Regions from separate parts of the Exiguobacterium sp. SH0S1 genome, predicted to be linked through region 4. Evidence: predicted binding sites of a transcription regulator. Region 4 holds the regulator's gene; each other region holds the start of a gene.
The links. The regulator Rex, encoded in region 4, represses fermentation and respiration genes when NADH is low (regulators of the CRP and FNR family bind a similar motif). The targets are predictions, from matches to a motif close to TTGTGAAATATTTCACAA.
Positions count from the first base shown of each region.

Region 1 (8,039 bases), on a different contig from region 4:
AGAAGGGGCGGAAGTTCAAGCGTTCATAATACGTATGCGAGGAAGCGCTCGCGAGCATCTCGAGTCGTGTCTCAGGATAGAGTGCATGGACGTGTGTCAATAACCGTTCCCCGAGGCCAAGCCGGCGGTGCGAAGCAGCGATGAGCAACTCGCACACGTAAAGGCTGACTTTTGTGTCGGTCAAACCGCGAAGATAGGCGATCACGTGTCCCGTTTCAGACTCGATGACGAAAGCGATGTTCGAGCGGCGCCATGCTTCTTTTGTCAACTCATCTTGACGAACGAGCTGGTGCCAGCCCTCAGCTTCGTTCAACGCTTGAATCTGTTCAAAATCTCGTTCATCGTAAAGACGGATGATCATCAAGACGCACCCACTTTCACTTCAATCGCTTTCATCACATCAAACGCCCCCTCTGACTCGTTCGAACAGACGACAGAAGTGACTTCGAAAGCAGGGTAATAGGCGGAATGGAAGCTGACACCGGGATCGTAGCCCATCACGTGATATTTGAATACCTCTTCGTTAGGTTCGAGTTGAATCCAGACGCCATACCCGTAATGTCCGCCCCGGTCATTGACGGTCACGTGAGGTGTCAATAACCGCGTTGTCATCTGTTGACCGAGAAGACGATGCCTGAGCAACGCGTCCCATAGTTTGGCCATGTCGGCCACCGTCACGAACGCCCCTCCGTCCGAACCGCCTTTGACGGGAATAGAGTACTGATTTGTCCGCCATGAACCGTCCGGATTGTTGATATAGCCGAGCGCCGTATCGGCAGGCAGGGCGTCAAGCGAGAAGTAACCGGAGTCGGTCATGCCGGCCGGTGTGAAGACGAACTGTTCGATGTAATCCGAGAACGTCAATCCGCTCGCTTGTTCGACAATGAGACCGAGCAAAATGTAACCGGCGTTATTATAGTGGAATTCGCCGATTTCATGTTTCATTGACTGTTGCTGGAACATGGGCAAAAAGTCGCTCAATCGTCTTAGCTGATACATCGGACGTTGTTGCCATAACTCTTCAAAGTCGTCCATGACGGATTCATCAAAATAGTCCGGGATGCCTGACGTATGAGTGAGCAACGTTTCGACTGTCACACGTGTATCAAACTTAGGTAAATCAAGGGATAGACAGTCTCGGAGCAGCGAAGTGAACGCCAGCTTCCCTTGTTCGACGAGCTGACAGATGGCGATCGCCGTGAACAACTTACAGCCAGAGGCGATCCCGAACCGAGTCACGTCACGGTTTGGCAGTCGTTCGGAACGATTCGCATATCCTTGTTGTCGTTCAATTAATAGGTCGTGCTTTCGGACAGCGAGACATGTGCCTGAAAAAGCGGATGAGATTTCAAAATCTGACCAATTAGTATTCATGAGTGGACCTCCGACGTTTGGCTGTTCCTTTCCGTTTCTAAGTATGTAAATCATACCATTACACATTAACCTAAATAATGGAAAAATGATAGGTGTCATTCTTATGGTGAGGCGATTTTGCAGATGAAAAAACACCGTTCGAACTGATTCATTTCAGCAGGAACGGTGTTTTTGTAAAGAGGCAGGTCACCCGCCGCTCGCTTTTTCTTCGAGCTCGGTTTCGGTCGTTCCAAGGTTGTTCAAGTACACCTCGTATCTCGGGAGCCAGTACCGGTACGATACCCAGACGAGACCGCTCGTCGCGGCGAACAATGTCAGCGTCGCTGGCCAGAACCAGCCCGAGACGATCCCGTCCGCATAGGCAAGACCAATCGGAGAGAAGACGAAGTAGACGAACACCATCGAGGCGATGAGGATGATTGACGTCGAGATCGCATGACGCCAAGGTTTCACCCGACCGAGGTCGATCCGGATCGGCTTGATTTGTTGCATCGGACGCAGTTTGGCGAACAACAACATGATACTCGTCTCGATGACGAACAAGATGCCGTAGATGTGGATGAAGTTGATGCCAAGGTCAAATCCGAACCACTGTTTCATACCCCAGACTAAGAAGTAGTACGTGATGACGTGGAAGCCGATGACGATTTTAGCGGCGATCGGCGGCACGCGCTTGACGAGCATGCCAATCAAGACGACGACGAGAATCGGGATGTTGAAGAAACCGGTGAAACGGCGAATCAAGTCCCAAAGACCGTCCGGCGCGTACATCAAGTTCGGTGCGACGAAGAACGAGACGAGCGCGACGAACGTCCCGAACCATTTGCTGACCCGGATCAAGTCTTTGTCCGAGGCATCGGGTTTGAACTTCGGTTTATAAATGTCGAGCACGAACAGTGTGGCGATACTGTTCAGCAATGAGTTGAACGAGCTGAACACCGCGCCGAGCAAGACGGCGAGGAAGAAGCCCATGAGCCACGTCGGTAACAAATCGGCGATCAAACTCGGATAGGCGAGGTCTGCCTTGTCCATGTTCGTGCCGTATAAGTGAAACGCGATGATGCCTGGAAGCAGCATAAAGATCGGAACGAGCAACTTCAAATAACCGGTGAAGAGGACACCTTTTTGTCCTTCGGCGAGGTTTTTAGCCCCAAGAGCCCGTTGAATGACATATTGATTCAACGCCCAGTAGAACAAGTTCGCGAAAATCATTCCGGTGAAGATGGATAGGAATGGCACCGAGTCGTTCGATGACCCGATCGCGTTCAACTTTTCAGGGTTCGACGTCGCGATCGTCTTCATCCCTTCGACGACGCTGCCGTCACCGAGTGCGATAAAGCCGAGCGTCGGGACGAGGAAGCCGATGATGATGAGCCCGATGCCGTTGAGTGTATCCGACACCGCAACGGCGCGGAGGCCGCCGAAAATGGCGTAGATAGCGCCGATGATACCGATGAACCAAATGACGAGCCAAAGTGACTGTTCAAAGCTGATTCCGAGCAGTTCGGGCACGTCGAAGAGCTGAAGGACCGCGAGGCCGCCGGAATAGAGCATCGACGGAATCGTGACGCACATGTAACCGAACAAGAACAAGAGGACGGTCAAGCGCCGGACGTCCTCGTCATAGCGTTGACTTAAAAACTCAGGAATCGTCGTGATCCCGATGCCGAGAAAGCGTGGCAGTAGGAATAGTGCCATGATGATGGCGGCAATCCCGGCCGTCACTTCCCATGCCATCGCCGACATGTTGCCGGCGAACGACTGCCCGTTCAAGCCGATCAACTGCTCGGCCGATAAGTTTGTGAGCAGGAGTGACCCGGCGATGAAGAGACCGGTCAGCCCGCGACCAGCCAAGAAATAATCATCGGCGCTGTCGACTTTTCCTTTTGTCAGGCGATAGGATACGTAAGCGACGAGTCCCATGAATAAGGCTCCGGTCACTAATATGTATATAACTTGTTGAATCGTCACTATTTATCCCTCCTTGTATTACTTCTTATCTATAAGTACTTTTCGTAATTACCCGCCTGGCACGATAATTATTTCCCATCATCGCTTTTGTAAACAAACCGTAACAAAGCTCACACGAAAAAAGACACCTGAAACGTCAGGTGTCAGAAAAAGCGAAGCAATGAAGTGGCGACAGTGAAGTAGATGATCAATCCGAGATTGTCCACGACCGTCGTGATGAATGGACCCGAGGCCACGGCCGGATCGAGTTTCAGGCGGTTGATCAAGAGCGGGACGAGTGTACCGACAATCGTGGCAACGCTCAGTGAGGCGAAAATCGACAAGCCGACGATCATGCCGATCAAGGCGCTATCGTACAGGACCGTGATGACCCCGAAAATAACGACCATACAGGCGAGTCCAAGCAGGACACCGGTTCCGAACTCCCGGCGAATCATCTTGGCGACATTTTTCCGATTGATCGTGCCGAGCGCAATCGAACGTACGGCGACGACGAGCGACTGGGTGGCGGCGTTTCCGGCCGATCCCATGACGAGTGGCATGAAGACGGCGAGCAAAACGATCGTCTCGAGCGTATCTTCAAATCCACCGATCGTCGATGCGGTGATCATCCCGAGGAACATGAGGCTGATGATCCAAGGGGCACGTTTTTTCGCTGCCTCGACCGGGCCCATGTTGATGTCAGACGAGCCTTTCGTCGCGGACAGCTCTTCAAAGTCTTCGGTCGTCTCGCGTTCGATGACGTCCATGACGTCGTCGACGGTGATGATGCCGAGCAGGTGATCATCGCTATCGATGACCGGGAGCGCGAGCAAGTCATACTTTTGGACGGTTCGGGCCAAGTCTTCTTGATCGGCCATGACGTGGGCCGAAACGACCCGCCGCCCCATGATGTCAGCGATGAGATGGTCGAGCGGGGAAACGATCAAATCACGGAGCGACACAACGCCGACGAGACGTCGGTCTACATCGATTACATATAAATAGTAAATTGTCTCAGCTTCAGGACCGAGGTCACGCAACTCTTCGAGTGTCGCCCCGATCGTTTTGTCGGCCTGTAACACGATGAACTCGGTCGTCATGATGGCACCGGCCGTATCATCTGGATAGCGCATCAAGTCTTTGACCTCGGTCGCCTCGGTCTCGTCCATCTGTTCGAACAGTTCGTTCATGAAATCGTCCGGAAGTTCGGTCATGAGGTCGGCGGCATTATCCGAGAACATATCGTTTAAGACGCTGACCGCATACGGGCGTGGCATTTCTTGGATGAACTGCTGTTGTTCATCGAGCTCTAATTTTTCAAATAAATCGGTGTACTCTTCAGGTGATAAAGCGCTGTATACAAACGCCCGATCGGGTTGGTTAAGTTCGATGAAGATGTCGGCCTGTTCACCCGGGTGAAGTGTTAAAAACACGTCGCGGAAATCGACCGGATCCCCTTTTTGGATGAGCGCTGTCACTTGGGCTTCATGACGCGCGCGTTCTGTACGTTCGATGGCCATCGACTCACTTCCTTTTCTAAAGTCATTTTTCGTATCTTGTCGTTATCGTACCTTAATTTGAAAAGAAAAAATAATGGATTTTATTCACAGTTCATACATCGTGTATCCATCCTAACCGTTGCTCTCTCCTTGTTCATTGATTCACAACCGTTTGTTCATTCAGTTTGACTTATATTGTATCCATTTTTTTGTGAAATCGACCACAATCAGAACGTCGGAATTACCCGCCTCGGAATCGGGTAAGTTGATAATGTAAGGGTAGAAACACACCCGAATCACTAGGAGGAAGCGAGATGATATCGATGACGGATCAATTGACCGCACGGGATACAACGCTGAAACATCCGATTCACGTGTATTCAGAAATTGGTGAACTAAGGACTGTACTATTGAAGCGTCCAGGACGCGAACTTGAAAATTTGACGCCGGAGTATTTGGAACGACTCTTGTTCGACGACATTCCACATTTGCCGGTCATTCAAAAAGAGCACGACTACTTTGCGAGCGTGCTACAAAACCGGGGCGTCGAGGTGCTCTATTTAGAAAACTTGATGGCAGAGACACTATCGCTGCCTGGCGTACGTGAACGATTCGTCGCCGACATTCTTTCGGAATCAAAATCAAATATTAACGGTTCATACGAGACGCTCAAAGAGTATTTACTCGCTTATGATAACGAACAGTTGATCGAGACGGTCATGGCCGGTATCCGTAAAACCGAGATCAAGCGCGAAAAGCGCCGTCATCTGCACGAGATGATCGAGGACACGTATCCGTTCTTTCTCGACCCGATGCCGAACCTGTACTTCACGCGCGACCCGGCCGCGGCGATTGGGAACGGCTTGTCGATCAATCGCATGAAAGAACCGGCGCGTCGCCGCGAATCACTGTTCACGCAATATATTATGAGATACCATCCACGCTTTGCGAAGCATGATATCCCGATCTGGTCGGATCGTGACTATCGGTTCGCGATGGAAGGCGGGGACGAACTCGTCCTATCAAAAGAAGTCGTCGCCATCGGGATATCGGAACGGACGACCGCCCAAGGAATCGAGCGCGTTGCCCTCAACTTGCTCGCGAACGGGGGCACGTTCAAGAAAGTCATCGCCATCGAGATTCCGAAGTCGCGTGCGTTCATGCACCTTGATACCGTCTTCACGATGGTCGACCACGATAAGTTCACGATCCATCCTTTCATCCAAGGACCGGGCGGCAAGATGAACATCTTCGAGCTGACGTTGAACGCGGAAGGTGAGCTGCACATCACGCAACACACTGATTTGTTGAAAGTGTTGAAATCGGCTCTCGGCCTAGAGGAAATCGTGTTGATCCCATGTGGTGGGGGCGACCCCATCGCTGCGGCGCGCGAGCAATGGAACGATGGGTCGAACACGCTCGCAATCGCCCCAGGTGTCGTCGTTACGTATGACCGGAACTACGTGTCGAACGAGCTGCTCCGTTCAGAAGGGGTCGAAGTCATCGAAATCATGTCGAGTGAGTTATCACGAGGCCGTGGAGGCCCGCGTTGTATGAGTTGTCCAATTATCCGTGAAGATATTTAACGAGGAGGAGACACACATGTCCACAACGTTCAACTTTGATTTGAAAGGTCGTCATTTTTTATCGCTTAACGAGTTTTCGCGGGACGAACTGAACTACTTGATCGACTTATCAGCAGCGTTCAAACGTCAAAAGAAACAAGGGATTCCCCACCGGATTTGTGAAGGCAAGAACGTGGCGCTCTTGTTTGAAAAACCGTCGACACGGACGCGCTGTGCGTTCACAGTTGCGGCAATCGACCTCGGCATGCATCCTGAATACCTCGGGAAATCGGATATCCAGTTCGGAAAAAAAGAATCGGTCCGTGATACGGCGATCGTGCTTGGACGCATGTTCGACGGCATCCAATTCCGTGGCTTCGCTCACGAAACGGTGGAAGGTCTTGCACGGGATGGCGGGGTCCCGGTTTGGAACGGTTTGACGGACTTGTATCATCCGACGCAAATTTTGGCCGACTTCTTAACCGTCAAAGAACAAAAAGGTGATTTGGCTGGCATTCGTTTCGTCTACGTTGGAGATGGACGCAACAATATGGGCAACACGCTGTTGATCGGTGGTGCCAAAGTCGGCATGGACATGCGAATCTGTGCGCCGAAATCGCTCTGGCCGTCTGACGAGGTCGTCGATTACGCGCGTTCGGTCGCGGCTGAAACAGGAGCACGCATCACCTTGACGGAGAGCATCGACGAAGCTGTCGCTGATGCGGACGTCATCTATACCGATGTGTGGGTATCGATGGGCGAAGAAGCTGAATATGAAGAGCGGATCAAGCTCCTTCATCCGTACCAAGTGAATATGGACATGGTCGAGAAGACCGGAAATAAAGACGTCATGTTTCTGCATTGCCTGCCGGCGTTCCACGATTTAGAGACCGAGGTCGGGCGAGCGATTCATGAACAATATGGACTGAAAGAGATGGAAGTGACCGACGAGGTGTTCCGCAGCCGCCATTCATACGTGTTCGATCAGGCGGAAAATCGGATGCACACGATCAAAGCCGTCATGGCGGCGACACTCACCGATACGTTTGAATGGCTCGAACGCTGACGAACGAGGAGGCATGTCCTCCTCATTCGTACTAAACGGAAGGGATGAGTTATATGTCTACTAAATTAGATCATGACTCAAGTGGTTCGGCTGGTGCAAGTCCTGGCAAAAAAGATCAACGGTTAGGTCTTGGTGCACTGACAGCCCTCGTCGTCGGTTCGATGATTGGAGGGGGCGCCTTCAACTTGGCGGCCGATTTGGCCCAAGGCGCGAACGCCGGAGCTATTTTGATCGGGTGGGTCATCACCGGTATCGGGATTATCACGCTCGGTCTCAGTTTTCAGAACTTGACGATGCGTCGCCCTGACCTAGACGGCGGGGTATACAGTTACGCTCGCGCCGGCTTTGGCCAGTTCGTCGGCTTCAACTCGGCGTGGGGCTATTGGTTATCCGCTTGGCTCGGTAACGTCGCCTACGCCACACTATTGTTCAGTTCGGTCGGTTACTTCTTCCCGATCTTTGAAGGTGGTCAAAACATCGCCTCGATTATCGGCGCCTCCATCATGTTGTGGCTCGTACACTCGTTGATTTTACGAGGCATCCACGAAGCATCGATGATCAACATCATCACGACAATCGCGA
Region 1 covers NZ_SJVC01000005.1:42,455-50,493, reverse strand. Annotated here, with positions in the region: gene EVJ20_RS11910 (GNAT family N-acetyltransferase) at 1-361, opposite strand, end outside; gene EVJ20_RS11905 (serine hydrolase domain-containing protein) at 361-1,374, opposite strand; gene EVJ20_RS11900 (solute:sodium symporter family transporter) at 1,561-3,345, opposite strand; gene mgtE (magnesium transporter) at 3,489-4,847, opposite strand; gene arcA (arginine deiminase) at 5,183-6,412, shown strand; gene argF (ornithine carbamoyltransferase) at 6,429-7,457, shown strand; gene arcD (arginine-ornithine antiporter) at 7,511-8,039, shown strand, end outside.
Region 1: arcA (arginine deiminase) is a predicted target of Rex. The motif match lies at 4,977-4,994, and genes of this name have one in related genera.

Region 2 (8,039 bases), on a different contig from region 4:
CGTCCGGAGTACCAGCCGCGCGTCATAGTTTATTCGCACGCCACGGCTTCACGCTTCAATTTGAACCGTCTGTTTGGACACAACACAAAGCAAAATCGGCGCCGGCCGCAGTGCGTGCCGAAGAGATGACGCGACTGTTCCACGATGAGGACGTCGATTTGATCATCCCGCCATGGGGCGGCGTCTTGTTGCTCGAGCTACTCGATAAAATCGCTTGGGACACGCTCCCAGCGAAGTGGATGCTCGGCTACTCTGACGTCAGCTTATTTTTATTCGTCTACACGCTCAAGACCGGCATCGCCTCGGCTCACGGGACGAACCTTGTCGATCTGCGCGGGGAATCGTGGGATGCGACGAGTTCGCGTTGGCTCGACGTCTTATCGACGAAACACGGCGAGACCGTCATTCAACTGTCTTCAGAGCAATTTCAAAAAGAATGGCAGCACGGTAATCCGAGTCCATGCGTCTACCATTTGACCGAGCCGACCGTATGGAAATCACTCGGTGGGATGGAAGCGACCGGTCGTCTGCTCGGCGGTTGTATCGACGTCCTCTTGCATACGATTGGGACGCCTTACGGTGACGTCGCTCAGTTCCAACAGACTCATTTGAACGATGAACCGATTCTTTGGTATTTCGAGAACGCCGAAATGGATGTACCGGCACTCAAACGGACCCTGCTTCAAATGAAGTGGGCCGGTTGGTTTGATCATACGACAGGCATCTTGTTCGGCCGCAGCGATGCCCAACCACCGGTACAAGGTTATACGGCAGAAGACGTCTACGCTGAACTACAGGAACTACTCAACGTTCCCATCATTTATGACATCGACTGCGGGCACGTGCCACCACAACTGACACTCATTAACGGTGCCCATGCCTCGATTCAAGTCGAGGACGGGAAAGGCACGCTCATTCAAACGTTCAAGGGCTGAGGATTCAGCCCTTGATTTTTTGTAGCAATTCGGTCAAATGTGTCCGATAAAATCCTTCGGGAAACCTTTGAACAGATCCTTCGATTGAAGGCACTAATTCGAGCCCACACCCGTAACTCGCACCAATCAGCACCCCTTCAAAATAGACGGCCTGATCGATCAAGCTATGTGTCTTCCAACCGTCCATCCCTTCCCATAGCCGCTTGAAAGCCATATCTCCGAGTTCCATCTCACCTTTCATCGCATAATAGACTCCTTGTGACATCTCGATCGCGGCGATGAACGAGTAATCATCACCCAACAGTCGCTCCATTTCCTTAATCTGTTGCCCGAGCTGCTCGACGCGGCCGTAGTGGATGGCATAAAGTGCCTCTGACAAAGCGAGACGCACTTTGGCCACGTGTTCGTCCGTGAACTGAATGTACTGCCTTGCTTTCACAAACGCCTCATTGATCCGTTGTTCGTCTTTCAGGTAAAGAGCACATAATGCAATCGTCCGATTCACATCGTCGGCTCGATAATACGTTCTCGTCTGATGCATGTGTTTAAGGGCAGAATCTAGATGATGGATGGCCCCAGATAGATTCCCTTCATACGTCATTTCTTTCATGACGAGAAGCATCGCATATTCAATCCGAGTTCGTGACGACATGTTTCGCACGTCTAACAATTCCAATCGATCAAACTGTTCGCTCGCTTCCTCAAACTGATTCCACAAAATGTAGTAGTAAGCTTTCCCGATGAGTGCCATCGCCAGCTCATCTTTTTCATCGAGCCGTTCGAACAAATTGATTGCTCGCTCATAATAAGTTAACAGTTCACTGCGCTTATCGCCATGTTTTAAGTTATCTCCCATAATGACGTATGCCTTCCCTTGCCACACCGAGTTCATCTCTGTCGTCAAATATGGGGATAGCGCCTGCTTGGTAGCTTCCTCGTCCCATGGATTAAGGCTCAATTGGGCGTATTCGATGTCTTCGACGAGCGCTTGCAGCTCCGCCTCGCGAGGATCGACAAGTAACGACTGAACCGACACGTCCAACCGCTTGGCAATCTCGCGCAGACTGCGCATCGACGTTTCGGCTTTCCCGTTCTCAATCATACTGAGCATCGATTTCGTGATGATGCCGTCTGCGAGTTGACTTTGCGTCAACTTTTTTTCTTTTCGTAACGTCTTAATCCGTTGTCCAATCATAGAACACCTCTTAAAAGTTAAATTTAATTGAACTTATTGTTTACAAATCTCTCTTTGTCGTCTATTATAATGTTAAATCACATTGAACTTAATTGCAAAGGAGACTATGTATGACTACTTCTACCTCGAACTTGCACGTGTTGTTGCTCGGGAAATTCATGTCGTTGTTCGCTTCCAGCCTATTCACGTTCGTCGCCGGATTGACGGTGCTGACGACTTCCGGATCTGGGCTCCAGTTCGCCCTCGTCTTACTGGCCGGGACGTTGCCTCGTGTTCTATTATCGCCGTTTGCCGGTGCGTATGCCGACAAATTGAACCGAAAACGCGTCATCATCACGATGGAATCGCTCAACGGGCTATTGTTCTTCTTGGCCGGGGCCGCGAGCCTCATTTGGACGTTCGGCGTCCCTGCTTTCTTGATTATTACATGTCTGCTTTCTATCGTCTCCACTTTCTTGTCCGTCACGTTGACGAGTTCGATTCCACTCCTGTTCGACGAAGACGGGCTTCAACGCGCCAATTCGCTCATCCAAAGTATCATTTCCGTCTCAAGCATTGGCACGCCACTTTTAGCCGGGGCGCTGTTCAAGCTATTACCGATTTCAGCGTTCTTGTTCAGCTCATCCCTCTTGTTCCTTATCGCCGCCCTGTTCGCCTCACGTCTCACATTCCAAGCGTATGAACATGTCTCCACCGATCAATCGACGTGGGACGACGTCCGCTCCGGTTTCCGCTATTTGAAACGCCAACGCGTGCTATGGACGCTGACGATTCTTGCGGCGTTCCTCAACTTCTTCTTCGTCGCTTCAGAAGTCCTATTCCCGATTGCCGCCTTGCAGCAGATCGGGGTCAGCCCGCTCCAGTTCGGCTTTTTGGAAAGTATGTTCGCAGTCGGATTTTTAGTCGCCTCACTTGCCCACGCACTGCCGTTCTTTAAGATCAAGTATCGTCTAGCGACGGTCCGCACATCGCTTATCGTCATGGGTTGCCTCTTTATCGGCCCGGCCGTCCCGCTCTATTTCGACTTCTCGGTCACACCCGCCATCGTCTTCCTCACCGGATTCGCTTTGTTGAGCGGTTTCTTCATCATCCGCATCAATATTCCCATCCAACTGTTTTTGCAGACGAACACGGAACCAAGCTACCTCGGTCGTGTCATGGGCGTCCTCGAATCGCTCGCGATGGGGATCACCCCGCTCGGTTTCGTGTCGTTCGGGTTATTGAGCGAATGGATGTCGGTCACGTCACTTTATGCGATTTGCATGGTATGCCTGCTTTCGATCACGCTGTTCGCGATGCACCGCATCCGTCACGATATCACCGCTGAAAAAGCGACGGTACTGGCTGAAGTCGAAAGCGCGCCGACACATCAATGAACGAAAAAAAGACATCGAACGTTTTTCAGTTCGATGTCTTCTCTGTTGATGGAAGGACTCGTTTCTCTAACAAGAACGGTCCGAACGGGATGACCGAAGCCATGACCGCGAGGACTAGTACTTTGAAGCCCCAGTTGAAGCGCCACGCCATGTAAACCGCTGCCGCCACGTAAGCGACGAACAGGAAACCATGGGCCGCACCGACGATGCTGACGGCTAGCGGCATGCCAGCCAAATACTTGAGCGGCATTGCAATCAACAATAAGAGCAGGAATGACATCCCCTCTGTATAACCGAGCCATTTGAATCGAGTTGCGTTCATATCCGTTCTCCTTTTTAATCGATGCTACATTCATCGTAGCCGATAGAGGTGAAGTTTGTCACAGGGGAACGTTAGAAAGTCGTTAGGCTATTTGACGATTTGGTGAACGATGCGAAATTTTTGTTTCGACGAAGCGGCGAAGGAACAAACCGTCGACGCCGATCTTGCCTGCGTTGTAGCCCGCGACGAGAATCAAGACCGATACGATCAACATCGTCGGGTTCGTGCTGACCGTCCCTGACAATAAGAATGCCATGTTCATGACGAGTCCGAAGAAAGCCGCACTGCGTGTGAGGGCACCAAGCAAGAGACCGAGACCAACCAAGAACTCACCGTATGGAATTAAGATATCGAAAAGTGCTGCGTTTGGGATCGCGAAGTTTTCAAGGAATGTTGCCCACCAGCCGGCGACCGCCGGGTGATCTCCCGTCGCAAGCGTGAGCGCATTATTCAGAAAGCCTTCTGATCCGAAGCCGCCCGTGATTTTACCCCATCCGGCTGTGAGCCATTGATAGCCGAGCCAGATCCGTAATACCGTCAAGATGCCGGTTGCGATGTTGTGGTTTTGCCAAAACTTTGTGAACATGATAATTCCTCCTTTTGAATGGTTGAATGATGGCTTATATGTGATTACATTCACAATATATCACCCATGTTCATGTTTTCACATAGCTTGAGACAATAGTTCACGTTTCGTTCATATGTGTGTCACAGGTCAGTCACTTTTTGGAAATTGCACCAAAAAAAGCAATGTCTACTCGAGACATCGCTTCCACTGATTTAAAGATCAACTTGTTGTGGCGGTTGGCCTTTTTTATTCATCACACGCATCGATTGCGGTGAGATTTTTAAAATGACGAGTTTTGGATCATCCGGGCCGTCGAACCAGCCCTCAAGTTTTTCGTTCCACACTTTTTCTTTCATCGACTCGTCATCAGACACCGACGTCTCTCCTAAAATCTCTAGATACGTGTCGCCGACCCCGTCCCCGTCGTAGCCGATCAAGACGTGCGTATACGGATTGTTCTTCAACTCATCGACTTTATCCGTATCTTTCGAGGTTGCCGTATAGAGTGTCAGACCGTCATGGAAAAACGTCATGTATCGGCTGTGCGGCTTCCCTTTATATACCGTGGCCATCGTTCCGACGTTGCTTGCATCTAGAATTTGTTGTGCCGTTGTTTTAGCATCCATTTAAAAAGCCCCCTTATCATAGTCACTCGTATAATCATTCCCTTGCGGCATTTGATTAAACACGAAGACACGAAAAAACCTGCTCGCCGAAGCGAGCAGGTTATAAAATTCCTTGGAAAGGAAGATTAGATTTTTTCAACGTTAGAAGCTTGTGGGCCACGAGCTCCGTCAGTGATTTCGAAAGTTACTGCTTGGCCTTCTTCAAGTGTCTTGAAGCCGTCGCCTTGGATTGCTGAGAAGTGTACGAATACGTCGTCTCCGCCTTCCATTTCGATGAAGCCGTAACCTTTTTCTGAGTTAAACCATTTTACTTTACCTGTGTTCATAATGAACCCTCCTGAAATAAACGCTGTGCGTTCTAGTAGTGCCTTACTAGAAAAAACTGACCAAAAAAAAGCACAAAACTTGTTGGATTATCTTTCATGAAAAATAATCCCAAGCGATTGTGAATTATGTTTCCAGCTATTCTTAATTAAGCACATATGTAATATACCATGGATAAATGCTTCTGTCTACTAAATACTTCGGTTTGCTAAAAATAATTTCAAAACGGGTACACCACATGTAGTGAACGTTAGGAGGACGACTCATATGATGAATCAAATTGACCGCACGCATATCGCTGCCACCATCGCCCGTCACGCGGCCTGGTCGACAGATGAGCTATTGACGGAGACGCTCGCTTGGCATCAAGCGACGCGACACGACCATTATCCTGACCAATCGAAGTCGTACCGCTCCCACTTGCCGATGACGGAACGAATCACACCGGTGACGAGTGCACTCCCGCTCGAGGTCGTCGACGATCTCGTCCGGCCCGTCTGGATGCGTCGTCTCGACGCGGAACATTTGAATTTACTGCAGACGACACGCCATCACGTCGACGTGACCGATTACGGGGCCGTCGGGGACGGCAAGACGGACTGCACGCTCGCATTCCGGCTCGCGCTTCGGTCGAACCGCCACGTCCACGTGCCGGCCGGTGTCTATATCGTCCGTGGCGTCCGGATCCCCTCGAACTGCGTGCTCGAAGGTGCGGGACAGCAGGACACGGTATTACGCTTGGCCGACGGCACACCGAAGCATCGCCGGCTGCTGCGAAATGCGACACCGTTTTATGGGAACCATCACATCGAGGTCGCCCATCTGACGCTCGACTGGAACGTCGAGCGCCTTGGCGACGTCGATCGGACGTCGAGTGGAGACACGGCTTCGAGCGCGTTGACATTCGCCCACGTCAAATTCGCCTGGGTCCATCACGTCACCGCCAAAGGTGCCGGGCTGCACGCGTTCGATATCACCGCCCCTCACTACCATTACCTCGGGGACGGGTTGCGTGCCAAAAAAGGCAGCCGCTACATCTGGCTCGACCGCTGCGAGGCGACGAATTATGGGGACGACGGCATCACGACGCATCATAGCGACGCCATCTACATCACGAACTGCTACTGTCATCACCCGCACGGACGTACGCACGCCCACGGCTTCTCCAATTCAAACGGCATCGAGGTCGATGACGGTTCGCGTCACGTCGTGCTCGTCAACAATATGACGGAAGGTTGTTTTGGAGGCGTCGAGGTGAAAGCCCACGGTACGTCCTCGGCCGCCCATGACGTCCATATTTTTGGGCACGTCTCGTATCGTGATAATCGGTCCTTCAATTTTCGCCACATCGGACACCACTTGGCCGACGATCCCGAGTCGAAGACGGCGCGGTTCATCTCGGGGACGAATTTACTATCGATTGAACCGGTACGCTCGAAGCTATACGCCAAGTCATCACCCCGTAGCCTCGTCATATCGGCGTATCAAGACGTATTGATCCATGGCTTTACGGCCATCGGTGACCCGTCCTATGATTATACAGGACATCCAGCGCTCGCCGTCCAGTATAAGTCTCGGAACGTTCAATTAAAACGGATCGCCACAAGCGGGTTCGTTTCCAGCCGCGCCGACATCGAACTGTTCGGCGGCGACAATCGGACCGATCACGTCACAATCGAAGATGTCACATGCCGGAATTCGGCCCCGATCTCTGTAAAGATCGGCGGACAGCTCGCTAACGTCGTGCTAAAACACATCGAAGGCGAACAAAAAAGTGGAGATGTTCTCATCTCCACGAGTAGCCCGGTCGAAGCGCACGACTTATTCGCTTATGGTTTCTCAGATCGGGTGCGAAGTGACGCTTGAGTCGACTCGACGAGCTCATTCAACCGGGCTTCGTCCAAATTGAGCGAACTGACCGTCTGTTTGGCCATCATCCGGACGATGGCTTTGTCGAGGAAGCCCATCCGCTCAAAGTCATAGCCGCTGCCGACGACTTCGACGAAGTAGGCGTGTGCTCGTAAATGTTCCCCGTACGCGCTTTCGAGCTCACGTTGCCGCTCCGCCGCGGTCGGCGTGCCGGCGCACAAGTACAATCCGAGCGGACGTTCAAGCAATTGGACTTCGCTTTGCTTCAACCAGTCGGTCAGCTCGTCTTGGACTTTCCCCATCCGGATCGATCCCCCGACGATGACGTGGTCGACCGTTGCCCAATCGACGTCTGGCTCATCGACCAAGTTTTGAACGTGGACGTTTCCGGACAACCGTGCGGCCAAAAGATGGGCGACTTTCTCGCTCGTACCATATCGTGACGTATACGCAATCAACGTCTTCATCTCGTTTCCCCCTTATTAAGTCAGAATCTACTCTTCCTATTCCCGAATGGTTTGGAGAATACTATACGCTTGAAAAAAACTCGCCGCTTGGGCGAGTTTTTTGTCATAGTTTGTACACTTGTGCCTCGTAGGGACGAAGCGTGAACGGTTCGATCGGCTCCATGTTGCCGATGATACGGTCTTTGACGTCATACGGCAACGTCCGTTCTTGTGTTTCAGCAGAGAAGTTGCACAGCACGAGCCACGTCTCTCCTTCGAGCGTCCGCGTGAACGCGTAGACGGCTTCGTCTTCAGGGAGCAACAGCTCATACTTCCCGTAGACGACGACCGGATTCTGTTTCCGCAGCGCGATCAACT
Region 2 covers NZ_SJVC01000003.1:198,765-206,803, reverse strand. Annotated here, with positions in the region: gene EVJ20_RS10140 (S66 family peptidase) at 1-935, shown strand, start outside; gene EVJ20_RS10135 (helix-turn-helix domain-containing protein) at 940-2,130, opposite strand; gene EVJ20_RS10130 (MFS transporter) at 2,241-3,506, shown strand; gene EVJ20_RS10125 (DUF3817 domain-containing protein) at 3,532-3,828, opposite strand; gene EVJ20_RS10120 (DoxX family membrane protein) at 3,911-4,414, opposite strand; gene EVJ20_RS10115 (pyridoxamine 5'-phosphate oxidase family protein) at 4,609-5,022, opposite strand; gene EVJ20_RS10110 (cold-shock protein) at 5,148-5,348, opposite strand; gene EVJ20_RS10105 (glycoside hydrolase family 55 protein) at 5,614-7,212, shown strand; gene EVJ20_RS10100 (flavodoxin domain-containing protein) at 7,176-7,682, opposite strand; gene EVJ20_RS10095 (glycoside hydrolase family 13 protein) at 7,786-8,039, opposite strand, start outside.
Region 2: EVJ20_RS10120 (DoxX family membrane protein) is a predicted target of Rex. The motif match lies at 4,453-4,470, and genes of this name have one in related genera.

Region 3 (8,039 bases), on a different contig from region 4:
TTTATAGACGCCCATCTCGTGATACGGCAAGATTTCGACTTTCTCGACGTGGTCGAGTTTTTGAATGAACGCCGCCGTGCGCCGGAGCGCCCCTTCATCAAGCGTCCATTCCGGGACAAGGACGTGGCGAATCCACATTTTCGTTCCGCGCTCGGATAAGTGTTCAGCAAGCGCGAGCGTGTTGGCGTTGCTCCGTCCTGTCAGTTTCTTGCACATGTCGTCATCGATATGTTTAATATCGAGCAAGACGAGGTCGGTGTGGTCTAAGATGGCGTCAAGGTTAGGGGGACGGAGTGCACCCGACGTATCGAGCGTCGTGTGGAGCCCGTGTTTTTTCGCTTCACGCAACAGCGCTTCTAAAAACTCTGGTTGCGCGAGCGGATCGCCCCCTGAAATTGTGATGCCGCCTTTTGATGCTTCCATGAACGGACGATAGCTGAGCGCTTCTTGAATGACGTCCTCGGCCGAACGATGGTTATTCTTTTTAAAATCCCACGTATCAGCGTTGTGGCAATACAAGCAGCGAAGCGCACAACCTTGCAAAAAGACGATAAAACGAATTCCCGGGCCGTCAACGGTTCCAAACGATTCGACCGAGTGTACATATCCCATTGTCATCGAGATGACCTCCTAACGAATGAGCGGCCTTCAAGCGAAGGCCGCCAAGCCTTTACTTACAATGAACCGTGGAACGTCCGGTTGATGACGTCGATCTGTTGCTCGCGTGTCAACTTGATGAAGTTGACGGCGTAACCTGATACGCGGATCGTGAGCTGCGGATACTCTTCTGGATGTTCCATGGCGTCGAGCAACGTCTCACGGTTGAAGACGTTGACGTTCAAGTGGTGACCTTTGTGCTCGCCACCCATATAGCCGTCAAGAAGTGCCGCCAAGTTAAGTTCACGTGCGACGTCTTCTTTACCGAGTGCTTTCGGTACGATCGAGAACGTGTATGAGATACCGTCTTGCGCGTGTTCGAACGGAAGTTTAGCGACTGACGAGAGCGACGCTGCCGCTCCTTTCGTATCGCGGCCGTGCATCGGGTTCGCACCCGGTGCGAACGGCTCACCAGCACGACGGCCGTCCGGTGTATTACCTGTTTTCTTGCCGTAGACGACGTTCGACGTGATCGTCAAGACCGATTGCGTATGAAGCGCGTCGCGATACGTTTTGTGTTTCCGGACTTTTTCCATGAACGATTCTACGAGTTCGACAGCAATCGCGTCGACACGGTCATCGTTGTTTCCGAATTTCGGGAAGTCGCCTTCTGTTTCAAAGTCGACAGCGATGCCGAATTCATTCCGGACCGGTTTGACCGTCGCATATTTGATTGCTGACAAGCTGTCCGCCGTCACCGAAAGGCCAGCGATACCACAAGCCATCGTCCGTAAGATTTCAGGGTCGTGGAGCGCCATTTCAATCCGCTCGTACGCATATTTATCATGCATGAAGTGAATGACGTTGAGTGTGTTGACGTAAAGCTCTGCGAGCCAGTCGAGCGTCCGGTCGAAGTCAGCGTACACTTTGTCGTACGTGAGGACGTCTTCTGTGTTCATGTCCCAAGCCGGAGCGATTTGTTCGCCGCTCTTCTCATCGCGTCCACCGTTCATGCTGTAGAGGAGTGCTTTCGCCATATTGGCACGGGCACCGAAGAACTGCATCTGTTTGCCGATCTTCATCGGTGACACACAGCAGGCGATGCCGTAATCGTCACCGAACTCTGGAAGCATGAGGTCGTCGTTCTCGTATTGGATCGCCGACGTCTCAATTGACATCTTCGCGCAATATTGTTTGAATCCTTCCGGTAATTTCGTCGACCAAAGCACCGTCAAGTTCGGTTCTGGTGCCGGGCCGAGGTTTGTGAGCGAGTGAAGGAAACGGAACGAGCTCTTCGTGACGTTCGAACGGCCATCCTCACTCATCCCACCGATTGATTCCGTGACCCACGTTGGATCTCCAGAGAACAATTCGTTATAGTCAGGCGTCCGCAAGAATTTGACGATGCGGAGTTTCATGATGAAGTGATCGACGATTTCTTGGACGTCTGACTCTGTCAAACGGCCTGCCGCCATGTCACGCTCAGCGTACACGTCAAGGAATGTCGATACGCGTCCGAGAGACATCGCCGCACCGTTTTGTTCTTTGACAGCTGCAAGGTAAGCGAGATATACCCATTGATAGGCTTCTTGCGTCGTTTCAGCCGGACGACCGAGGTCGAATCCGTAAGCAGCGCCGAGTTGTTTCAATTCTTGAAGGGCACGAAGCTGTTCAGACATCTCTTCCCGCGTCCGAATGTCTGCTTCCGAGAGGAAACCGCCATTGTTCGCCAAATCTTTTTTACGCTCGGCAATCAAGAAATCTAAACCGTACAAGGCAACGCGACGGTAGTCACCGATGATCCGGCCACGTCCGTATGCGTCTGGGAGACCTGTGATGATCCCTGACTTACGTGCCGCCCGCATCTCTGGTGTGTAGGCATCGAAAACACCTTGGTTGTGTGTTTTACGAATGTCTGAATAGATTTTTGTGATTTCAGGATTTGGTTCGAAGCCGTATGACTCGAGCGCGGCGTCGACCATGCGAATGCCGCCGTTCGGATGAATCGAGCGTTTGAACGGTTCGTCCGTTTGGACACCGACGACTTTTTCAAGGTCTTTATTTAAGTACCCAGGTCCGTGTGAGATGATTGTCGACGGCGTGTTTTGATCGACATCCCAAACGCCCCCGCGTTCCCGTTCTTCTTTCGTCAATTCCATCACTTGTCCCCAAAGACGATTCGTCGCCTCTGTCGGTCCGACTAAGAAACGGTCATCCCCTGTATACTCGTGGCGGTTCAAGCGGATAAATTCACCGACATTCACTTCGTTCGTCCACTGTCCAGGAACAAATCCTGACCAGGCTGATTTAATTTCAGTTGCCATTATGGTCACTCCTCATAGTTGAGATAACTGCCTGATTCCTTATAATATGAGTGTACGTGAAAACGTGAACAATATGTTTTACATTCTTGTGAAAGTTGTAACAATCTCATGAACATTGGTGTTACGCCGTTTTTGTAAGCGCTATTTTATCTGTTATAGTAGTTTTTCAACTTACATAGAAACAGACGAATCCCTATCCGTTCACGTTCTTGTGAATTCTGTATTATCTTTAAGTAGTTGTGAAAAATCATACAGTTTTTGTAGTGACTTAACTCACAGGTTCGGGATAGAACTTGAATTTTTGCCTTATATCGAGCACAATGGAAGCAGAACATTGTAGAAGAGGAAGGGGTTCTTCCCATGACGTATGAACCATTAACAGCCGAGCATAACTTAAAAGCCGGTGACCGCATCTCCCTTAAAGTCGAAGAGGCTGGAGACAAGCGCGACGGATTTATCACAGAATTTGAAGAAAAAGGCTTTTGGATTCGCTTTGATGACGATATCGAGAATGAGGATTTCATCGATTTCCGTGACCATTTAATGGTCGCACTCGTGTCGCGCCCAATCGACGTCGCGACGACGTATCCAGAACTAAACGCCTATGCAAAATTGCTTAAGGAATTGGAATACCGCGTGTATCAAGGCTTCACAGTCGAAGGTGTCGAAGCCTCACCTGAGCACATCGACGTGCACATCAAACTCGTCGAGGACGGGCAAGTGTACACACAGACGCTCCGTTCATCGATTGACCAAGACACTGAACATGTTCGCTATATTTGAACCAGGGAGCGCTTATGCTTCCTTTGTTTTTGCCCAACGATAAGGAGAACTGATATGAACTTTACAAAACCATTCATTAACGAAGCCTGGGAACGCCTTGGCTTTAACGAACCGATGCCGGTCCAAGCGGAAGCGTTCCCGCCCCTTTTAGAAGGAAAAGACGTCACAATCGAAGCACCAACAGGGACAGGTAAGACACTCGCTTATCTTTTACCCGCTATTGAAAAAATCGATGCCTCGAACGACCGGATCCAAGTCGTCATCGTCGCACCGACGCGCGAACTCGTCATGCAGATCCAAACGGTGGCGCAACGTTTCACCGAAAAAGGTGACGTCCGGATTGCCTCGTTCATCGGCGGCGTCGAACTGAAGCGCCAAATCGATCGCTTGAAGAAAAAACCGCATTTGATCGTCGGGACACCAGGACGTCTCGTTGAATTGATCGAGAAGAAAAAGTTAAAGCTTCATGAGACGCATACGATCGTGCTCGATGAAGCCGATCAAATCATCGACAGCGGATTGACGGAAGCGGCTGAGCGCATCATCAACCATACGGCGCACGAGCATCAAATCTCACTCGTTTCGGCGACGTTGACGGATACGCTCCAAGCCTGGGCTGCCCCGTTCTTGAAAGAACCGGTTCACGTGAAGGTCGAACGGACTGTCAGTGCTCAAGTGACGTACGGCTATATGTTGACGACACGTCGCTATAAGCCAGAATTGCTTCGTCGCCTATCACACGTCGACGGTGTCAAAGTGCTCGCCTTCATCAACAACCGCTCGTTCTTACCGCCGCTCAAAGGTGAGCTCGATAAGATGAAAGTGAACTACCGTATGCTCGATAGCTTGAAAGGGAAACGTGCCCGCGTCGAGACGCTCCGCGAATTCCGTAAAGGCGAATATCCGCTCCTCATCACGACGGGTCTCGCAGCGCGCGGACTCGACATCGATGAAGTGACGCACGTCGTCCATTTCGATTTACCTGAATCGACCGATGACTTCATCCACCGCTCAGGACGGACCGCTCGCGGTAGCGCGGCCGGGACGGTCCTCTCGATCGTGACACCGGAAGATTTGACGCACTTGAAATCGTTCGCCCGCCAGCTCGGTGTCGAATTGAAAGAGCTTGAGATTTACCGTGGCGAAGTCATCGAGAAACGGATCGAAGACAAACCGCCGGTCGTCAAACGTCCTGCAGACAAGCGAGGACCACGGCGATGAAAAAAGACCGGAAAGTAATTCCCTTCCCTTTGCTCGTCGAAGAGTCCGAATTGCTGGCCGAACTGAAAAAGTTATACGAGCAAGCGGCACTCGCACGCAGCACGCAGTGGACGAACTATATCCAAGAGATCGCTTCGGAAGGCACGTGGCACTTGAAAGACGCCGAACTGTTCCGCGATTTGTTCATCGATTGGGCCGTCTTCTTTGAGACGGATGAGGACGGGATGACACCGCACGGCCGCTATTTGGCGGACCATAAAGCTGACATGTCACCTGCTCTCTATCATGCCTTGCGCGGTCTCGCCGTCCCCCGGTGCTCTGTGTTTGAAGTGACCGAAGACGGCTTACGTGATTGGGAGACGAAAGAGACGTACAAGGTAATGCTACCGGAAGTACGCGAACCAGGCGACGTCATGCTCGGCAAGCTGCTCGACATCCGTGGCAGCTGGCGCTTCGGGTCGGCCTTCCTCGCACTTCCAGCGAAGATGGCTGGCAACGTAGCGGATCTGTACATCGACTTCACGGATGAAGTCGGTCCAGGTGCGTTCCTCGACCAGTTCCCTGAGTTTTGTGCGGAACTGATCGATATGTTGCTTGATTTAGAAGAAGGGGTCATCATCCCGAAACCAACGAAATAACCGAGAGGCAGCCGCCTCTCGGTTATTTTTTATCTCACATAAAATTGGGCGCCATCGAGCAATAACTTCGCTTCCTCGTTCGTCGCGTTCACCGCGGCGCTCGAGACGGCTTTCCCGTCCTCGTATACGTCGATGACGGCTCCGTCTTTCGTCGGACGGACGTGGTACAGTTGGTTTCCGACATAGGTAGTTGTGCCAACTGAACCATCGATGACTTGGCGTGGCGACGGTTTTCCTGTCATCAAATCGACGACGATTTCGGATCCGTCTAGTTGCACCGCCATCAACTCGTTATCATGTACGGTCAAGTTTGACTCTTCGGCTTTTGAAGCGAGTTGGACGACTTTATTCGTTTCGATGTCATAAGCGAACAGTCCTGGACGATTTGTTTCGGTAGAATGGGTCTCCCCGTTCTCTGTGAAGGATTCATACGCCCCAACTCGAACTGGGATAAACCGATTACCGGTCGAGATCGGCATCATATTGCGGTCATAAAACCAAGACGTCCCGAGCACTTCGGAAACGAAGTCGTTGTCGAGATCGAGATCTTTGATCGTTATCTCGTTTGTTCCTTCCTTAAGCACGGCAAGTTTTGTTTTTGATTCCGCCTCATAACCACTGCGGAAAATTAAATGAACGTCCCGGTCGTGAACGAACAGACCAGCCCACGAGCCCTCCATCACATCGGCCGGCGCCTTAAACGTCTCACTCGTCACAGTCTCACCATCCGTAGACTTGAATAAGACAATTTCCTGATTTCCGTTTTGTCCGAGGCCGACATATCCTTCATCCGTGCGAATCGATTGGGCAAAGTTCAATTCTTTCATCTGGCGATAGAAGCCGCGCAACGAAGGATCGAGTGTGTCTCGATAATGAATCGCTTCTTCGATATAGTTCATATTCGTCGCGATCCGACTACGTTCTGTCGTCACTTCGAATCGTTCACTCGTCTCGTTCTCCGTCTCATAAAACACATCGATCGTCTGGTCGGCCCATACATCAGGATTCGTTTTGACAGTTAACTCCCACTCCGCTTCCGTCTTGTTCATGTCGATGACGAACGTCCCGAGTCCGAGGACGATTACCGCACCGAGCGCAGCCACATTCCATATTCGTTTCATATACTCACCTCACACACTTAGTTTCTTCGTCAAGTAGCGACGACTGATCCAAACCAACCCGATAAACCAAGCCGCCAAACCGATCCCGGCGACGAGCAACGATTCATCCATAAAGAGCCCGTTTCCGATGAAGCCGAAACCGATGGCCGGAAGCACAATGATGGCTCCCAATGAAACAGTGGCAATCACCGGCGCCCACATCGTCCGTTGCCATAGACTCCGTTCCACCAACACGAACGTGAAAATGAATAAAACAACGAGCCCAATCAACGCTTGGTGAATGATGAAATTCACGATTGACATCGGATACATGACAGACAGCATGCCATCATAAGAGACAGCCTGCTCGAACGAGCCACGTATCGGTACCATCTGCGAATCGAACCAACCCGTGAACGCTATGTACTGGAGCTTGAGCGCGATCCATTGGACGGCAAACAAACCGAGAATCATCAACAGCATCGTTGCGAATTTTGCCCCGAAGACGAGCATCCGTTGTTGCGGCATCATCAATAAGCGCATCATGAACATGCCGCGTCCTTGGAAATCGCGATACCAAATCCAAAAGCTATAAAGTAGCATCGCCGCAATCGCCAATCCAATCGACAAAATATATGCCGTCCCGCCGATATAGTTTCCAAACGATAATACATAATCAGGTGTCCCAGTGCGACGCAGTTTTTCATACATATTCGTCTCGCTCCATAAGAAGAAGCCGAGCCAAGCAAATTGGGTGACGACGAGAAGCGTGATCAAGATGAGATACGGTTTCGTCGCCCGCTCGACTTCCCATCCGAGTAGTCTTAACAAATTCATGCCCCATACTCCTCTCTCATGACGTCGACGATCGATTTCCCGTGAATGAAGCGGACGTCCTCGACGTCGAATTCACGGACGATCCGTCCTCGGTTCAACATGACGGCCTTGTCGACCAAATACTCGATGTCGTCAATCTCGTGCGTCGTGATCAAGACACCGCGGTCTTCCATGATGTCACTCGAAAACAGCTCGACGATTTGCTCTTTTGAAAACACATCGATACCTGAGAACGGTTCGTCGAGCAGCAAGTAGTCCGGGTCTTGGGCGATGCCGAGCGCCAAATTGACCTTGGCGAGCGTCCCTTTCGACAGTTCACTCAACTTGTCTTCTGGAAACAGTTTGAACTCGTCGACGAGTCTAGCGAACAACTTCGTGTCGAACTTCGGATAAAAATCGCGCATGAACGCTTCGCACTGCTCGATCGAAAAGTGGATCGGAAACGTCGAATGGTCCGGTACGAACGCGACGTTGTTCAAATCGATCGGCTTGCCGTCAATCAAAACGTTGCCTTGATCGAACGGGGTCAGCCCCATGAT
Region 3 covers NZ_SJVC01000004.1:72,258-80,296, forward strand. Annotated here, with positions in the region: gene pflA (pyruvate formate-lyase-activating protein) at 1-618, opposite strand, end outside; gene pflB (formate C-acetyltransferase) at 675-2,921, opposite strand; gene EVJ20_RS11000 (hypothetical protein) at 3,282-3,704, shown strand; gene EVJ20_RS11005 (DEAD/DEAH box helicase) at 3,759-4,925, shown strand; gene EVJ20_RS11010 (hypothetical protein) at 4,922-5,563, shown strand; gene EVJ20_RS11015 (hypothetical protein) at 5,593-6,684, opposite strand; gene EVJ20_RS11020 (hypothetical protein) at 6,694-7,500, opposite strand; gene EVJ20_RS11025 (ATP-binding cassette domain-containing protein) at 7,497-8,039, opposite strand, start outside.
Region 3: pflB (formate C-acetyltransferase) is a predicted target of Rex. The motif match lies at 3,008-3,025, and genes of this name have one in related genera.

Region 4 (8,039 bases):
GACGCTCTCGACGTCGAGGCCGAACAATCCGGCCGCTTCTTCCGTGAGGCCTGACGAGGCGATGTTCCAGTCATAGAGACGGAGTCCCGACGTCCCTTGTGTCCCTTGGTAACGGACACGTGGTGTGACGAGGTTCTCGGCGACGAGCGTACCCATGCGGACGGCGTTCGTCGCGAGCGGGATGTAAGCATGTGTGCGCGCCGGGTTGTAGTAGACGGCACAGCTGTCACCGGCTGCGAAGACGTCCGGGTTGCTCGTGCGCATATATTCGTCGACGATGATGGCGCCGTTGCCGAGCATGTCGACTTGTCCTGCGAGCAGTCCCGTGTTCGGGCGGAAACCGACACATAGAATGACGAGGTCGGCTTCGAACTCACCTTTGTCGGTGACGACGTGCGTGACGTTTCCGTCTGTGCCGCGGAACGCTTCGACCGTTTGGCTGAGCTCAAGGTCGATACCGCGTGACGTCATGTCGGCTTCAAGTTGGTCCGTGAACGACTTGTCGAGGTACTTGTTCAAGATGCGGTCAGCACTGTCGATGAACGTGACGTGCTTGCCGTACACTTCGAACGCCTCGACGAGCTCGACGCCGATATAGCCGGCACCGATGACGGCGATATTTGTCGCACCCTTAGCCCGCTCGATGATGCGCTGAGCGTGACCATAGTTTTTGCAAAGTTCGATCCCAGTCATCTCGATGCCAGGTAGCGTCGGGACGATCGGCCAAGATCCTGTCGTCACGATCAAACGGTCGAACGTGTCATATACGTCTGCACCCGTCTCGAGGTTTTTGGCGTGGACCGTCTTCGCTTCCGCATCGATGTTCAACACGTCATGCTTCATGCGCATCGTCGCGCCGAGTTCTTCGAGCTCGGTCGGTGACGAGTAGAACAATTCTTCAGCGCGTTTGACGACGCCGCCGACGTGGAGGGCGATCCCACACGAGAGGAAACTGACGTTGTCGTTCCGCTCATAGACGGTGATGTCGAGGTTGTCGTGCTTGGCGAGTAAGCCTTTGACTGCTGCTGTTCCTGCGTGTGTACATCCGATGACTGCGATTTTCATATGGTAGTCTCTCCTTTGAGTTGTAGGCAAGTTAGTGTTTGTGACAAATATCACATTCGCTTTCTGAACTTAGTGTACTATTTCACAAGAAGGTTTGACAATCCCTTTGCTCAGTTTTTCACGTAATTATGTCTAAAGTTTGAACGACGGTTGTGACGACAAAAAAACCGCTCCGCGACCGGAACGGTTTTAATCATGAATTGGACGTGCGTCTCGCTTTCACCCACTGGTAGATGACGACACCGATATATGTGATGAGCCCGATCACGTACAAACCGAAGCCGATCAAACTCCAACCCATTCCGTCCCAGCCGCGGACGAAGGCGAGCCCGACCATAAACAAGATATAGCCCATCACCACGAGCGTCAACGGGAACACGAGTTTCCGCCTGTATAGTGACTTCAAAAAAGATAGCACGACGAGTATGAGCATCGTCGTCAACATCCCTGTGACGATGAGCGCGTCCCCGTAATATTCCCAAGCCATCGCTTCTCCCCCTGACGTGTGTTTGATTGGTTTCTATCTTAACATGTGACAAGAGTACTTCCTTGTTGCAGAAAAAGCGTTTACGACCAATATCACTTAGAACATGTGGTTTCAGTACGACATTTTGCGACCAAAAAGCACCGTTATGCCAACCGTGGTACTTGCCAACCGACAAGGAAAAACAGTCCGATCAACACGATGGCCAAGCCCCTTTTCAAGACACTTCCAGTTTAATGTACTCGCATAAAAAAACACCACGTCTCATGACGTAGTGTTCATTTCTCATTCATTTGCTTCATCAAATCCATCTGTTCTTTCACCATCGCCTCTTTCTCACGTCGGAGCACACCGCGGTACGTCACGCGCGAGATCGATAAGCTGATCTCATACAAGAAGAAGAGCGGCAGCGACACCATGAGGTGTGACGTCAAATCCGGCGGCGTGATGAATGCCGCGATGACGAACAAGGCGAAGTAAGCGTACTTCCGAATTTTTGAGAGGAAGTACGGCGTCACGACACCGATGCGCGTCAAGAACATCGTCACGACCGGCAACTGGAACAACAGTCCGAACGGGATCGTCAGTTGCAACAGGAACGTGAAATAGTTCGTCGCCCCGATAATCTGTGTCAGACCGAGGTCTTGCCCGAGGTCCGTCGAGATATCGAGGACGAGCGGGAACAACCAATAGTAGGCGAATGCGAGACCGATGAGGAACAAGATAAAGATGACCGGGATATAGGCGAGCGTCCATTTTCGTTCATTCGGATGCAGACCAGGTGCGACGAACGCCCACAGTTGATACAGTAGAAATGGACCCGATGCGACGAGCCCGATGACGAGCGCCAAGTTCAAGTAAATCATGAGCGGGTCCGCGACCCCAAAGGCGTTCAGCTCGAGCCCTCGTTCGACGAGGTCCGCCTGCAGATAGGCGAGCACGTATTTGACACTCGGCAAAGCGATCAGAAAGAAGGCAAAGACGACAAATGCCGACAGCATCAGTCGTCTCCGCAGCTCTGTCAAGTGATCGGACAGTGCCCGTTCTTGATCAGGTTGATGGCTCATGGCTTACTGCTCTTTCTTCTCAATTTCTTTCTTGTCGGTCTCATCGTGCTCTTTCATCATACCGTTCGTGGCATTTTTGAACTCACGGAGCGTCTGCCCCGCTGCCCGGCCGAACTCTGGCAATTTCTTCGGCCCGAAGAGGATGAGCGCGATGATGGCGATGACGAAAATACTGACGCCACCTGGGATACCGACGACGAGTGATGATTGTAGAAATTCCATTATTGATGGACCCCCTCAGCGGATGGATAGTGTTGCATAAAGTAAATGAGCGACTGGAGTTCGATCGACAAGTCGATATGATGGACGCGGACCGTGTCCGGTACAGTCAATCGCGCCGGCGTGAAGTTCAAGATCCCTCGAACGCCATAGCGGACCAAATCATCGGCGACCGGTTGCGCGTAGGCAGACGGGACCGTGAGGATGGCGACATCGATTTTGTTTTGCTTCATAATCTGTTCCATCTCATCGACGTGATGAATCGGGACACCTGACATCGTCGTGCCGACTTTTGTCTCGTCTGCGTCGAACCCGACGACGATATGTGTGTTATTGTTTTTAAGGAAGTTATAGTTGACGAACGCTGTCCCGAGATGACCGACCCCGACCAAGGCGACGTTCGTGATCTCGTCTTGATTCAGCGTCTTACGGAAAAATTCTAACAGATACTGTACGTTATAGCCATATCCCTTTTTACCGAGCGCACCGAAGTATGAGAAGTCACGGCGAATCGTTGCCGAATCGACCTTGACCGCCTCGCTCAGTTCAGCAGAAGAGACACGCTGTTTCCCTGACGAATGTAGGCTTTGGATAAACCGATAGTATAGTGGCAACCGTTTGGCTGTCGCTTGCGGAATCTTTGGTTCGTTTTGACTCAACGGAAAGAGCCTCCTTTTTACGACGCGTTTCAAACGAATCTGATTTCATACACCTTGATTGTAAACGAATTCACATAAGCACTCAATGAATATACCTGAAAAGGGGAAGAAATAAAGTATACTAAACAGAGAGAAAGGGGTTTTTTCACTTGATCCTACTGCAAGTCAACAACTTATCCAAATCGTTCGGCGTCGAGCCGATTTTAGAGAATGTCAAACTAGAAATCCAAGAAGGCGAACGCGTCGCCCTCGTCGGCCGCAACGGCGCCGGCAAGTCGACGCTGTTAAAAGTCATCGCCGGCGAGTACAACTATGACTCGGGCGACATCATGAAGCCAAAAGACGTGACGATCGGCTATCTCGCCCAAGACTCAGGATTAGAATCGAACGAGACGATGTGGAACGAGATGCTCACCGTCTTCACCGACTTGATCGAACAAGAGAAGACGCTCCGCCAGATGGAGCAAGACATGGGCTCGGAGCGGATCTTGAACGACCCGGCCGCCTACGAGCGTCTGCTTGCGGCGTATGACGAGGAGCAACACACGTTCAAAGACCGCGGCGGCTATCAGTATGAAGCGACAATCCGCTCGATCTTGCACGGGATGCGGTTTTACCCGGACGACTTCGAACGTCGGATCGATACGCTCTCAGGCGGACAGCGGACACGTCTTGCCTTAGCGAAGATGCTCCTGCAAAGCCCGGACCTGCTCATCTTGGATGAGCCGACGAACCATTTGGACATCGAGACGCTCAGCTGGCTCGAGAAATATTTGAGCGGCTATAAAGGTGCCGTCCTCATCGTCTCCCATGACCGTTACTTCCTCGACCGCGTCGTCTCGGTCGTCTACGAGCTGTCACGCAACCGCAGCCGCCGCTTCGTCGGGAACTATACGAAATTCCTCGAGCAGAAGGCCGCGCTTTACGAGCAAGAGAAGAAACAGTTCGAGTCGCAACAAGAAGAGATCGCCAAGATGCAAGACTTCATCCAACGGAACATCGCCCGGGCGACGACGACGAAACGCGCCCAAAGCGTCCGCAAGCGGCTCGAGAAGATCGACCGCATGGACGTGCCGGACGGTGACGAACGAAGCGCGGTGTTGTCGTTCTCGATCAAACGCCAAAGCGGGAACGATGTGTTGAGCGGCAGCGACCTCGCCATCGGCTACGAAAAACCGATCGCACAACACTTGCGTTTCCAACTGCAACGCGGCGAGTCGGTCGCCCTCGTCGGCCCGAACGGAGTCGGCAAATCGACGCTCCTCAAAGTGTTGACGAAACAACAACCACCGCTCACCGGTGACATCCGCTACGGTACCGGCGTCGAAATCGGCTACTACGACCAGGAACAACAGAACTTGTCGGACGCGAACCGCGTCATCGATGAGATTTGGAACGACTGGCCGCTCATGCGCGAGCAAGAAGTCCGCAGTCTGCTCGGCCAGTTCTTGTTCAGCGGGGACGACGTCATGAAACGCGTCCAAGAACTATCCGGCGGCGAACGGGCCCGGCTGACGCTCGCCAAGCTCAAGCTCGAGCAACCGAACTTGCTCGTCTTGGATGAGCCGACGAACCACTTGGACCTCGACTCGAAGATGATCCTCGAGAACGCGCTCGTCGACTATCCCGGGACGATCTTGTTCGTCTCCCACGACCGTTACTTCATCGACCGGCTCGCGACGCGTGTCTTAGAGATCACGCCGAACGGCATCGATGAGTACCTCGGCGACTACTCGTATTACGTCGAGAAGAAAGAAGAGCTCGAGGACCTTGCCCGGCTCGCCCGCGAGGAGACGAAACAAGTCGTCGTCAAGAAGCAGCGCGCCGACAAGGAACAGCAGCGCGAAGAACGCCGGTTGAAACAGCGGGTCGAAGAGATCGAGCTGACAATCGAGCGCCACGAAGCTCGGCTTGAAGAAATCGAGCAGCTGTTATGCGAACCGGACGTGTTCAACGACTTCGCCCGCGCCCAAGAGCTGTCGACCGAGTCCGACGCGACGAAAGAGTCGATCACGGAACTGTTCACAGAATGGGAGGAACTCCATTCATGATGCGTTCCCGTGCCATGCGGATCGATTGGATGCATGCGTTCCTGACCGGGTTCGTCTACATCGTGCCGAGTGGGACCGAGTATATCTCGGAACTCATCCGCGGCGAGGCGACGAACGTCCCGATCATTTTATTTTACTTCCTGCCGATTGTCGTCGGGTTTATCATCCAAACATGGTCCGGTATCATCATCAGCCTCTTCAGCGGCTTGCTTATGAGCACGTTGTTCATCCGGCTTGTCATTTGGCCGATCGATGTCACGGTGCATAGCTTTTATGCGCCTGGCTCGGTCTGGGGCCACTTTTATCGAGAGACGCTGTTCATGTGGGTGCTCGCGTTTATCGTCTACGTCGTGAGCCGGGTGAATATGTGGTATCGAAATAATTATCGACAACCGAAAAACTGACGAAAGAGCGCCAATCCGCGTATAGCGGAAGGCGCTCTTTTATTATGATCGAGTATGCTGTTTGAACGTAAAACCCATCGTTAAAAAGATGTAGGGGAATGCCAACAAAATTAAATGGAAATATCCTATACTACCAAAGATGACTTCATCTTGTGCCGGATCAGACATCTCGTCTAAGTAAATGCCTAGGCTGTAGCTATACCAAATCACGTAAGCATAAAAGAATGCTGAAATACCGTAAATAATCTTTCCAATAAGATTTGTTTTACTCGTAGTCACCCCTACTAAAAGAAGGATTGGATAGAGGATTAGCAACGCGATTACAATGAAAAATAACGAATCTGGTTCAAAGTATTGAATGTTCATAGTTTACCTCGCCTTTAGTAGTCTGGATTACAAAGTGCTTTATACGTATCCAACAATGAAACATCCGGTCGATTCGTATCTAGATTCCAAGATGATTTCCAAATCGTAGTCGGGTTAACTGCATGACAGATAAATTGATCTTTGAGCTTCGGGCGGTTTGCCGTACTTGTCGCTTGATACGAAGCGTCTGCTACAACTTCAGACCACATCTGTTTTCCGATGGCAGTTGACCCAAAAACGCCTAATAATGCGCCACCCAAAGTATAGCTAGCTGTAATATACGTTCGTGCACATGTCCGTGGATATACAGAAAAAGTATTAGAGTCCGTATACTTCGACGCTGTATTATCGATTGTATCCGAGCAGAACAATGGATCAGCGACTAAAGGATAATCCGTTCCTTCATAATCAATATGTTGGATCAACTGTTGGTCTTTAATCTCATAATATGTTTCGACTTCGTTTCCATTACTGTCTTTCGCCCAAGGGGAGCCAATGAAGACCTCTACCTCACCTTTTTCATTCACAATTTTGTACTCTCCATCTTCGTGAATAATTCGACTACCTTCAGTAATGTCTAAATCTAAGACATATTCTTTTGGCGACTCAGTTGATTCAATGTTGTAGAGGATTTGGACACCTCCTACTAAAGCCACATTTTCAATAGAATACTGTTCTTCTTTGTTTCTGAAAATCACTTTCCCTTCTTCTGTTTTATCGAATTCTAAATTTGAGTCTTCATGTATAATACTAAACTCATCACTTTCTTTCGTCATCGTAACTGATGGATTAGTGAAAAATACTTCAATTTCATTAAGCTGATCCGTATCGTTTACTAAACGATCCTCTTCAATCGAATCTACTTCTGCGTCTGGACGCAATTTCGATTCGCTCCCCCCTGTAGATGCGTAAGCTGGATGTGCTGTCCCCAGTATTGTAAATAAAGCCAAACTACTCATACATGCTTTCATTATAAAACCTTTACTCAACGTTGTGTCCCCTACTATATAAGCTTTATATTTTGGGAAAAGACAAATATCGGCAGTTCAATCATCTGTTTTCTCTATTCTGCCCATGTCTTTCCCACCACTCTAATAGTATTCAAGATTGCTAATCAATTTTCTAGATGTCTTTTTTATCAAAACAAAAAGGACAATAGTACAACAATTTTCTTAGGTCATGAAAAATATACTAGGCTTATGGCCCTCAAAGTAACCGTTTCCCATTTTTGTGATTATAATTTCATCCAGAGTCCACTATTAAAAAGATCACCATAAAGTGACGAGCCCGGTTCATCCGACTGTCAGATAGACTATGTAAACGAACAACAGAAAGTAGGTGAAATCAATGGAGTAGACTAAAAATATCCGCTTGATGGATTATGAATTGCGTCCCATCCATGCGCACATATTATTGGCCGGCTGACTATCGATACTCACTTGGCGCATTTTCTATAAAGTCTACCGTAGTTGCAGTTCTTTTCTCGTCGTCACGTTCTTCATCGAAGACAAATGAAAAAGGCTCACAGAGACGGACAATATCCGTTTCTGTGAGCCTTTTTTAGAAGTAGCGCAACGGTTGGAACCCGCGCGTGTGGAAGTCGAGCTTGATGCCGTCTTCCGTGATAAAGAACACGTACTCGTTCGTATCGACGTCGCGGACGAACACTTTATAAAACGTCAGCGTCTCTTCGCGGTTCGTCACATAACGGGCCTCATGGGCCG
Region 4 covers NZ_SJVC01000006.1:124,194-132,232, forward strand. Annotated here, with positions in the region: gene EVJ20_RS13195 (FAD-dependent oxidoreductase) at 1-1,065, opposite strand, end outside; gene EVJ20_RS13200 (YesK family protein) at 1,259-1,552, opposite strand; gene tatC (twin-arginine translocase subunit TatC) at 1,828-2,616, opposite strand; gene EVJ20_RS13210 (twin-arginine translocase TatA/TatE family subunit) at 2,620-2,838, opposite strand; gene EVJ20_RS13215 (redox-sensing transcriptional repressor Rex) at 2,838-3,494, opposite strand; gene EVJ20_RS13220 (ABC-F family ATP-binding cassette domain-containing protein) at 3,644-5,545, shown strand; gene EVJ20_RS13225 (hypothetical protein) at 5,542-5,949, shown strand; gene EVJ20_RS13230 (DUF2599 domain-containing protein) at 6,330-7,304, opposite strand; gene EVJ20_RS13235 (hypothetical protein) at 7,876-8,039, opposite strand, start outside.